DNA from 4 places in the Clostridium gasigenes genome. Region 2 is predicted to be linked to each of the others. Evidence: riboswitches for the same ligand, from Rfam matches in the RefSeq annotation. Region 2 holds a riboswitch; each other region holds the start of a gene.

Region 1 (2,207 bases), 160 kb from region 2:
TTCCCTATGATAGTTGGTAAACTTGTAGGTGGAATTACAGCAGTAGTTATTGCTTGTATAATCGCTAATAAAACAATGGCTAAAAATAAGAGTAAATAATAATAAATATGTAATTAAGGAGTGTTAGTTATGGAAAATTTAGATAGAAGCATTATTGAAGATTTAGTAAGAAAAATTATTAAAGAAAACTTATCAGGAGTAACTAATGTAAATGCAGATAGACATGTAGATCAAAGTGGAATTATGTCTGTTAAGTTACCTATGCTTAAGCTTGAAAAGTTCGATACAGGTAAATCACAAGACAATGTTATGTTAAGAGATGCATTATCATTAGAAGAAAGTCCAAGACTTGGTTGTGGGCTTATGGAAATGAAAGAAACAACTTTTGATTGGACATTAATGTATGATGAAATACAATATGTTATAGAAGGTAGACTTGAAATAAATATAGATGGAAGAAAAGTTTGCGCTGATGCTGGAGAAATTATTTTAGTACCTAAAGGTAGTAAAATACAATTCTGTGTACCAAACTATGCTAAATTTATGTATGTAACTTATCCAGCTGATTGGGCAGAACAAAAGTAATTGAGTTGTGAAACAATCAAAAATATGTTACTATAAAAAAAGATGAAAATAAAATTTAATATAATTATTAATTAAGGAATATGGTGAAAATCCATAGCAGCCCCCGCTACTGTAATTGTGGACGATAAGCTTAAAAAACCACTAGAATTAAAGTTCTGGGAAGGAAAGCTTAAAGAATGAAGCAAGAGTCAGGATATTTAATTATAATAGAAAACTATATATCTTCGGAGGGAAGAGCGTTGTATTTATAACTATTAAATTATTTTGATTTTAATATGTTTATATAAAGAAGCACTTTTTTTAGAGTGCTTCTTTTTGTTTTAGAAATTTTAAAATATAAGGAGAGAATAAAATGAATAATAAAAAGGTTTTAGTATCATTATTAATTGTAATTATAGCTATAGGGGGATACTTTAGTTATAATAAGTTTTTAACAGAAAAGACTGTTAAAGGAAATAAAGAGATAACTGTTACAGTTATAAACAAAGATGAAAATTATGAAAAAGAGCATATACATAGAACTGATGCAGAAAAGCTTGGAGTAGCATTAGATGAAATGGGAATAGCAGAAACAAGTAAAGGCGATTTTGGTAGAATGGTTACTAAAGTAGATGGAATAGATACAGAAATGGCTAAACAACAATGGTGGAACATAGCTATAAATGGAGAAGATGCACAAACTGGAATAGATGACACAGTTATAAAAGATGGAGATAAAATAGAGTTTATTTATAAAGTAGGTTTCTAAAAATGAGAAACAATTTAAAAACAATTATATTGATGGGTTTCTTAGGAGCTATTGTAGTTGTATCTCAAATAGCATTGAATTTTATACCAAATGTTGAATTAGTATCATTATTATTAATAATATTTACGCTGATTTATGAAAAAAAAGCACTATATATAGTCTTTGTATTTGTAATGTCAATGGGTCTTATGTATGGTTTTGGTTTATGGTGGATAGGATATTTAATAATATGGCCAGCCCTTGTTATGATAACATATATTTTAAAAAATAAATTTAATAAGAATTTTTTAGGGTTAGCTATTTTTTCCGCAGGATTCGGATTAATATTTGGAGCATTATATGCAATACCGTATATATTTGCTTCAGGAATGAATGTAGCAATAGCTTATTGGATTAGAGGGATTCCCTTTGATTTAATTCATATGGTTGGAAATTATTTTGCTATGATATTATTAGGTGAAAAAATATATAATTTATTATTATTTTCAAATAAAAAATATGGATATTAGTTATTTTCAAAAGCCTTATATAAATAGTTCTAATGTGATAAAATTAAATATATAAAAAGAACTTATAAATAGGCTAGAAGATGAGATTCAAAAATTTTTAATATGAAAATTGGAGGAAATTATGATAGAAAAAAATAGTGTTGAAGTAGCAAAGATAGCAACTAAAATGGCCATATCAACAAGAGAAGAAGAACATAAATTAGTAGATGAGTTAAGAAAAGAGGATATATTTGCAGTAGCAGTAGATATAGGTGGAAACTTAAATACATCTATACCTAAAATAATTGAGAGAGCGTTAGTGGCATCAAAAAGAACTGGAATTATTAAAGATTGCCATCTTCATGATGGTGCTGTTGTAGGTGCTA
Region 2 (2,207 bases):
TAAAAATAATTACTCAGATTCTGAGCTATCTTCTTTTAACTCCTAAGCTTTCTTGGTTTCTCCTATACCTTTCATCTTTCCAGCTATAACATCTTTAATACGTTGTATATATAATTCGTTAAAGCTATCTATTTCACCTAAGCCTTTAAGATGTAATTTCACATCTATTCCTGCTGCTTTAAACATTGAATTCCATGAATCATCCTCTTCTGAAGCCATATCATTTTTAACATGATCACCTGCAACAACCATAAGTGGTATTAATGTAACTTCCTTTATATTTCTTTTCTTAACTCTCTTAAGTACACTATCAAAACTTGGATATCCTTCAACAGTTCCAACAAATACATTATCGTAACCTTCATCTTGTAATACCGTTTGCAAACAGCCATATGCTGAATTAGATGGATTTGCAGTTCCATGTCCAAACAAAATCAAATTTTCCTTCTTATCTAGTATTTCTTTAACACTTTCAATAAATAAACTATAATCCTGTGGAAGTTCTTCAATACCTTGATAATAAAATATTGGTCTACCTAAATTTATACTTTTAAATTTATCACTATATTTATTTACTACATTCTTTATATATGTAAATTCTTCTCCTGCTATCATATGAAGTGGTTGTACTATAACCTCTTCTATACCAAGCGCTAATAGCTTATCTAAAGATTCACTTGGCGTATCAACCTCTATATTATGCTTTTCCTTTAATTTTTTAATTATTTTATGTGATGTAAAAGCACGGCTAATTTTATATTCACCAAACTCTTCTTGTATTTTATTTTCTATTCTTTCAATAGAATTCGTTAATGCATCTAAATAACTTGTACCAAAACTTACTACTAATATAGCTTTATCCATAGTATCACTCCTAATTTTTTACTTAAGTCATAGTAAAATAAATAACAATCAAAAAACACCCCTACCATAACCTTGGTAGGGGTGCTGCAAATTTACACGACAAAAAACAAGAAATATGTTCAAAAAAATTCAACAATATTCTCTTGCTATTGTCCTTCCCACCGAAGGATAGCATATAATTATTAGGCAGGTCTCCTGACTTGGGTTCATCCTCCTCTCTTCCTTCCTAACCTTTTGGCCAGTGGATATCTTAGAGATTCGTCTCCCTTTACAGTAGCGGGGGCTGTAATGGATTTTAACCATTTTCCCTTTTAATTAAAAAACCTAAAATTAAATATTCTGTTGTTATAATAATAATATATTAATACTCTATATTATTCAAGGTATTATTATATTTTTATTTCAAATACAATTTTAAATATCTTCATAATCATCTTATAGCTTTATCTATCTCTATTTTAGACTTCTATAATATATATTATATAATTCTTCATAAGATATATTTTCTGGATGATTTTTTAATTTAGCTTTGTTTTCCCACATAGCATCTGTGTATGTTTTTATTTCCTCCTCACTTATTTCTATATCTACTTTTGTAAATTTAGATAATAAGTTTTCTAATTCACTATGTGACTTTAAACCTAATAGCTTATATATATTTTCTACTCTTTCTCTATTTTTAAACACTTTTAAGTATTCAATATAAAGACATCCATTAGCTAAACCATGTGGTATATTTTTAAAATATGTTAATGGATAACCCATTCCATGAGGAAGTGATGTTCCTGTTTGAGCAATTATTATTCCTGCCATTGTTGATGCTATCATTAATTTTTGCCTAATTTCACAACTTATTTCTCCTGATATTAATTCTTCTATACATTCACTCCATAGCTTAATTGATTTTTCTGCTAAAGCATCTGTAATAATATTAGCATTTACATTTAAATAACCTTCTACTATATGTGATAGTGAATCTATAGCTGTATTTAGTGTTGTTTTTAGATTCATATGTTGAGTATAAGTTTCATCTAAGAATGCTATTTTAGGGAATACCTCTTGTCCAAAATTAACCTTTGTCTTATTCTTATTATCTGTAACTATTGCATATTGAGTTGTTTCAGTTCCTGTACCTGAAGTTGTTGGAACTGCTATAACATCTAAAGCACATAGTTTTCCAGATTGTAAAATAGTATCCTTAGTTAACTCTTTATTTTTTATCATAATAGCAATTACCTTAGATGCATCTATTGGTGAGCCTCCACCAATCCCTATAATAAAATCAACTTTTTCTCTTTTCCCAATTTCAGCTGCTTTTTCAATAGTTTCTAAAGATGGATTCT
Region 3 (2,207 bases), 1.2 Mb from region 2:
TAAACGCTAAAAGAACCCTTGGAAGTCGTAAGTTCCATATAATAGCTACATCTTTACTATCTATTTCAGATCTTAATGTAATTCCCAGTATTTTATGTCCTATTACTGAAATACTATCCAATATGCTAATATCGGAACTCCCAAATGAAGTTCCAATACATATTATTAAAAATACTAAAGGAATGGATAATATCATTAACCTTTTATTTTTATTTGTTTCCATATACTTCTGGATAAACATATCTAGCCATTTCCTTTAATGCTTTAATTATATTTTGTGATGATCTTGATGAAGAATTTTTATCAAGAGTAAATATTTTATCTTCTTTTATTGCATTTATACTATTCCATCCATCACGGCTACTCACATCTTCAACAGCTGTTTTTCCTGCTGTATTTTTTCCAGGTGTATTTACTAATATAACATCCGGATTTGCATCTATTATTGATTCAGCGCTTGGAGAAATCCAAGATTTTTCATTTTTAAATATATTTTCCGCTCCAATTATTTCTATCATTTCATTTAAGAAAGTTTCGCTACCAAAACTACTTAATTTTGAACCAGCTCCTATTTCAAAATAAACCTTTTTCTTATCTGTAATTTTATCTCCAATTGCCTTTATTTCAGCGACTTCTTTTTTCATGTCTTCAATTATTTCTTTTCCTTTTTTTTCTGTTCCAGTAATACTTGCCATAAATTCTATATCTTCATATATTCCATCTATGCTGTAGCTACTTGGAATGTATGCTACTGGAATCCCAGCTTCTTTTATTAATTTAAATGGATCATTATCTCCAACTTTGTTGTGTCCTGAAGCTATTATAATATTAGGATCTAAAGATATTAATGTTTCTGCATCTGGATTTCTAAACTCAATTTGAGGTAAATCTGTATTAACACCTTCAACATCTGCTGAATATTTATCAATTGCAACTAACTTATCTGCTAGTCCAAGTGCTACTAACACCTCGGTATTTGATGGTGCTGTTGATATTATAGTTTTAACCTCTTTAGGTGCAGTAAACTCTGTTCCCTCTCTATCTGTCCTTGTTATTATCTTCTCTGTGCAACCTGCAAATAACATTGTTGTAAAAGTCATTGCAAATACTAGTGATAAAATTTTACCTTTCTTTTTCATTAATTATTCCTCCTTAATCTATATATCTAGGGCTCTCTTAACTTTATTATATTAAGTTATGTTATTTATTTTTAATAACCTTTACATATAAAATATTAAAAGAAAGGCATACCCCTTTAAGGGGTATGCCTAAAATACATAATTGCTTAATTTCATAAAATTATTATTAAATAATAATTAAGAATAAAAATTACAACTTATATCCTATCATTTCACCCACAGAAAATGATATTGTCGCACAAAAGGTAGGTATCCCGGCTCTACTTCATCCTACTCTCTTACCTTCCCGCATTTTGCAGTGGCTTTTAAGATTTCGTCCATAATACGGTTACTGGGGTAGCTCAGGATTTAGACCTGATTCCCTATTAAGTCAGCTAACGCCTTTTTGTGATTTATTTTTCTTATTGATTATATTACTAAAGTTTATTATATGTCAATTAAACTTTAGTATCATAACTAGTTTTTAGAATTCTAAATTTATATTACTAAACTATAATTTAATGCAGTAATAATTTTTTCGTTTTCCTCTCTAGTTCTTACTGCTATTCTATAAAAACTACTATTCAAACCTTCATAATTACTACAACTTCTAATTAGTATACTGTGTTTTATCATCTCTTCCTTTAAATCTAAGTTATTTAAAATTTTAAACATAATAAAATTAACTGATGGTTTAAACACTTTAATGTTTTTTATTTGTTTTAAATTATTATATAAATAGTTTTTTTCCTTTTCTACGTACTCAATACTGTGTCTTATATAATCTTCTTCTTTAAGAGCTTGTATAGTACCTTCGGATGCAACTACATTTACAGTCCAAGGAACTGTAACTTTCTTTATTAGAGTAATAAACTCTTCATTTTTAGAAATTCCATAACCAATTCTTATTCCTGGCATTGCAAAAAATTTAGTTAATGATTTTATAATTATAATATTTCCATATTTTTGCAATAAATCTTTAGATGTATACTCTTCTTCTGAGTTTAAAAAATCTAAAAAAGATTCATCTATAACTATAGTTGTTTTTGTTTCTAGTCCCTTCTTTGCTAATTTCTCAATAAAAGTATT
Region 4 (2,207 bases), 1.2 Mb from region 2:
TCCTTCTCCAAGCCTCATGTCTAAATTAACCATAGAATCGAGTTTCAACTCATCGAGCGCAATGTTATATCCTATTTCTTTAGAACAATGTGATGTTATTAAGTAATCTCTTACTAATGGATTAATCTTAACTGCTGCTAGTGCTGCAACTGCCGATATAAAACCATCTACAACTACAGGTATTTGATAATAAGCTGCCCCTATAAACACTCCTACCATAGCTGCAATATCGAATCCACCTACTTTTGATATAATATCTATTGGGTCTTTTATATCTATATTATTTATTTCTAAAGCTGTTTTTATTACTACCTTTTTTTTCTCAAAGGCTTCTTTTGTTACACCTCCACCCTTACCAACTGCTTTCTCCAAGACACAATTTGTAAGTGCAATTAGTACAGCACTACTTGTTGTAGTATTTCCTATTCCCATCTCTCCTACACCTATTATGTCATATTTTTTTCCCTTTACCTTTCCTACCATTTCAATACCAATATTTATAGCGTTTACACACTCTTCATAACTCATAGCTGGTCCTTTAGCTATATTGCTTGTCCCTTTTCTTATTTTTCTATTATAGACCTTTGGTATTTCTTTATCACTATTAATACCTATATCAACTACTATTAAATCTGAGTTACTTTCTTTAGCAAGTACAGCTACTCCTGTTAATCCTTTTGTAAAATTAATAGTTTGAGCAAGTGTTACATATTGAGGTGCCGAGGCTACCCCCTCCTCTACAACACCATTATCAGAACACATTATAATTATACATTTCTTATTTATACTATTTTTAACGTTACCTGTAATCCCTGCAAGCTTTATTGATATTTTTTCCAATTTCCCAAGGCTTCCAAGGGGTTTTGCCAACGAATCCAACCTTTCCTTTGCCAGTTTACAAGCTTTCTTATTTGCAGGTTTAATATCATTTATAAATTTTTTTAAACTATCCTTATTTTCAAATCGCACCTTATACCCCCTAATAAAAATATCTCAGACATACTTATTTTTTGAAGTGCCTTACTAAGCATATCTATATTCATAACTTTAATTTTCTTTCAAATCTATTTGAACGTCAAAAAAGCATCTTACTTAACATAAGATGCTTGCATAACAAAATAAATAAGAATACTTTTCTTACTTAAAATACAATACACCCTTAATACACCGTTAAGTTGAGGGTGCTGAAAAAATAACAGGTCAATCATTTGATGAACTATCTATATTTTAAAAGCTCCCTAATAGCGTTAATGTATTGGCAGGTATTCCGACTTAAATTATGTTAAGACTTTTATTTTATTAATTTCTATAAATAAAATAATTGAAAAAACTAACTTTCACGGTGGCGGGACCGTATAGGCTTTTAACCTATTTCCCTTTTAATGTATTTAAACAACCATTACATATTTATTACCTTTTTGTTATAATACTTATAATTAATACAAAAGTCAATAAGTAAGGAGATTTTATGAATTCTATAATAATTGATTTTTTAAAGTATTCCTTAAATTGGGATATGAATTTTTTATCTTCACTAGAACAAATTGGAGGGCTTAGTAATAATAATTACAAAGCAATTTATTATAATAATTTATATTTTATACGTCTATGTAATCCAACTCCATTTAATATTAGTAGAAGAAATGAATTAACTATTTTACATACTGCTTGCGATTTAAATTTATGCCATATGCCTATTTACTTTGATGTGGAGACTGGAAATATGGTATATAAATGGATTAATGGAAAAATGCCTACAGAAATAGAGTTTAATTCTGAGCGCTTATTAAGGAAATTATGTATCAACTTAAAAAAATTACATTTAACAACATCTTTAACTTATTTCAATCCATTTAATGAAATTAGGGCGAGAATAAAAATATGTATTAATCTAAAACTTCCACTGCCTACTTATATATATTCTTTAACAGAAAAACTATTTCGGCTTGAAAAGGAACTAGAAATAAATAAATTCGTAGGCCTTTGTCATAACGATTTAAATGTTTCTAATATAATTATAGATGATAGAAATTTATATATTATAGATTATGAGTTCTCAGCTACTTGCGATGTTTTTTTTGATTTAGCAACTGTTGCATGGTTACAAGATTATAATGGACGTGTTAATTTATTAAAGGCCTATTCTGGAAGATTTAACATTAAAGATTATAATAAACTTATTAGCTATATTTATGTTGTTAAACTTC

Evidence for each region. A riboswitch is a leader RNA that binds a small molecule or an ion and turns the genes downstream of it on or off. The one in region 2 is predicted to bind cobalamin.
Region 1: another riboswitch for cobalamin. It lies ahead of J1C67_RS01495 (DUF4430 domain-containing protein); the one in region 2 lies ahead of J1C67_RS02265 (sirohydrochlorin cobaltochelatase).
Region 3: another riboswitch for cobalamin. It lies ahead of J1C67_RS15585 (ABC transporter substrate-binding protein); the one in region 2 lies ahead of J1C67_RS02265 (sirohydrochlorin cobaltochelatase).
Region 4: another riboswitch for cobalamin. It lies ahead of cobT (nicotinate-nucleotide--dimethylbenzimidazole phosphoribosyltransferase); the one in region 2 lies ahead of J1C67_RS02265 (sirohydrochlorin cobaltochelatase).

Annotation. Positions count from the first base shown of each region.
Region 1 covers NZ_CP071376.1:308,389-310,595, reverse strand. Annotated here, with positions in the region: gene eutH (ethanolamine utilization protein EutH) at 1-99, shown strand, start outside; gene J1C67_RS01500 (cupin domain-containing protein) at 130-585, shown strand; cobalamin riboswitch at 659-784, shown strand; gene J1C67_RS01495 (DUF4430 domain-containing protein) at 938-1,333, shown strand; gene J1C67_RS01490 (hypothetical protein) at 1,336-1,842, shown strand; gene J1C67_RS01485 (HutP family protein) at 1,964-2,207, shown strand, end outside.
Region 2 covers NZ_CP071376.1:464,202-466,408, forward strand. Annotated here, with positions in the region: gene J1C67_RS02265 (sirohydrochlorin cobaltochelatase) at 43-864, opposite strand; cobalamin riboswitch at 1,033-1,207, opposite strand; gene J1C67_RS02270 (iron-containing alcohol dehydrogenase family protein) at 1,318-2,207, opposite strand, start outside.
Region 3 covers NZ_CP071376.1:3,324,959-3,327,165, forward strand. Annotated here, with positions in the region: gene J1C67_RS15580 (FecCD family ABC transporter permease) at 1-241, opposite strand, end outside; gene J1C67_RS15585 (ABC transporter substrate-binding protein) at 210-1,139, opposite strand; cobalamin riboswitch at 1,367-1,538, opposite strand; gene cobD (threonine-phosphate decarboxylase CobD) at 1,617-2,207, opposite strand, start outside.
Region 4 covers NZ_CP071376.1:3,331,722-3,333,928, forward strand. Annotated here, with positions in the region: gene cobT (nicotinate-nucleotide--dimethylbenzimidazole phosphoribosyltransferase) at 1-969, opposite strand, end outside; cobalamin riboswitch at 1,241-1,416, opposite strand; gene J1C67_RS15630 (choline/ethanolamine kinase family protein) at 1,469-2,207, shown strand, end outside.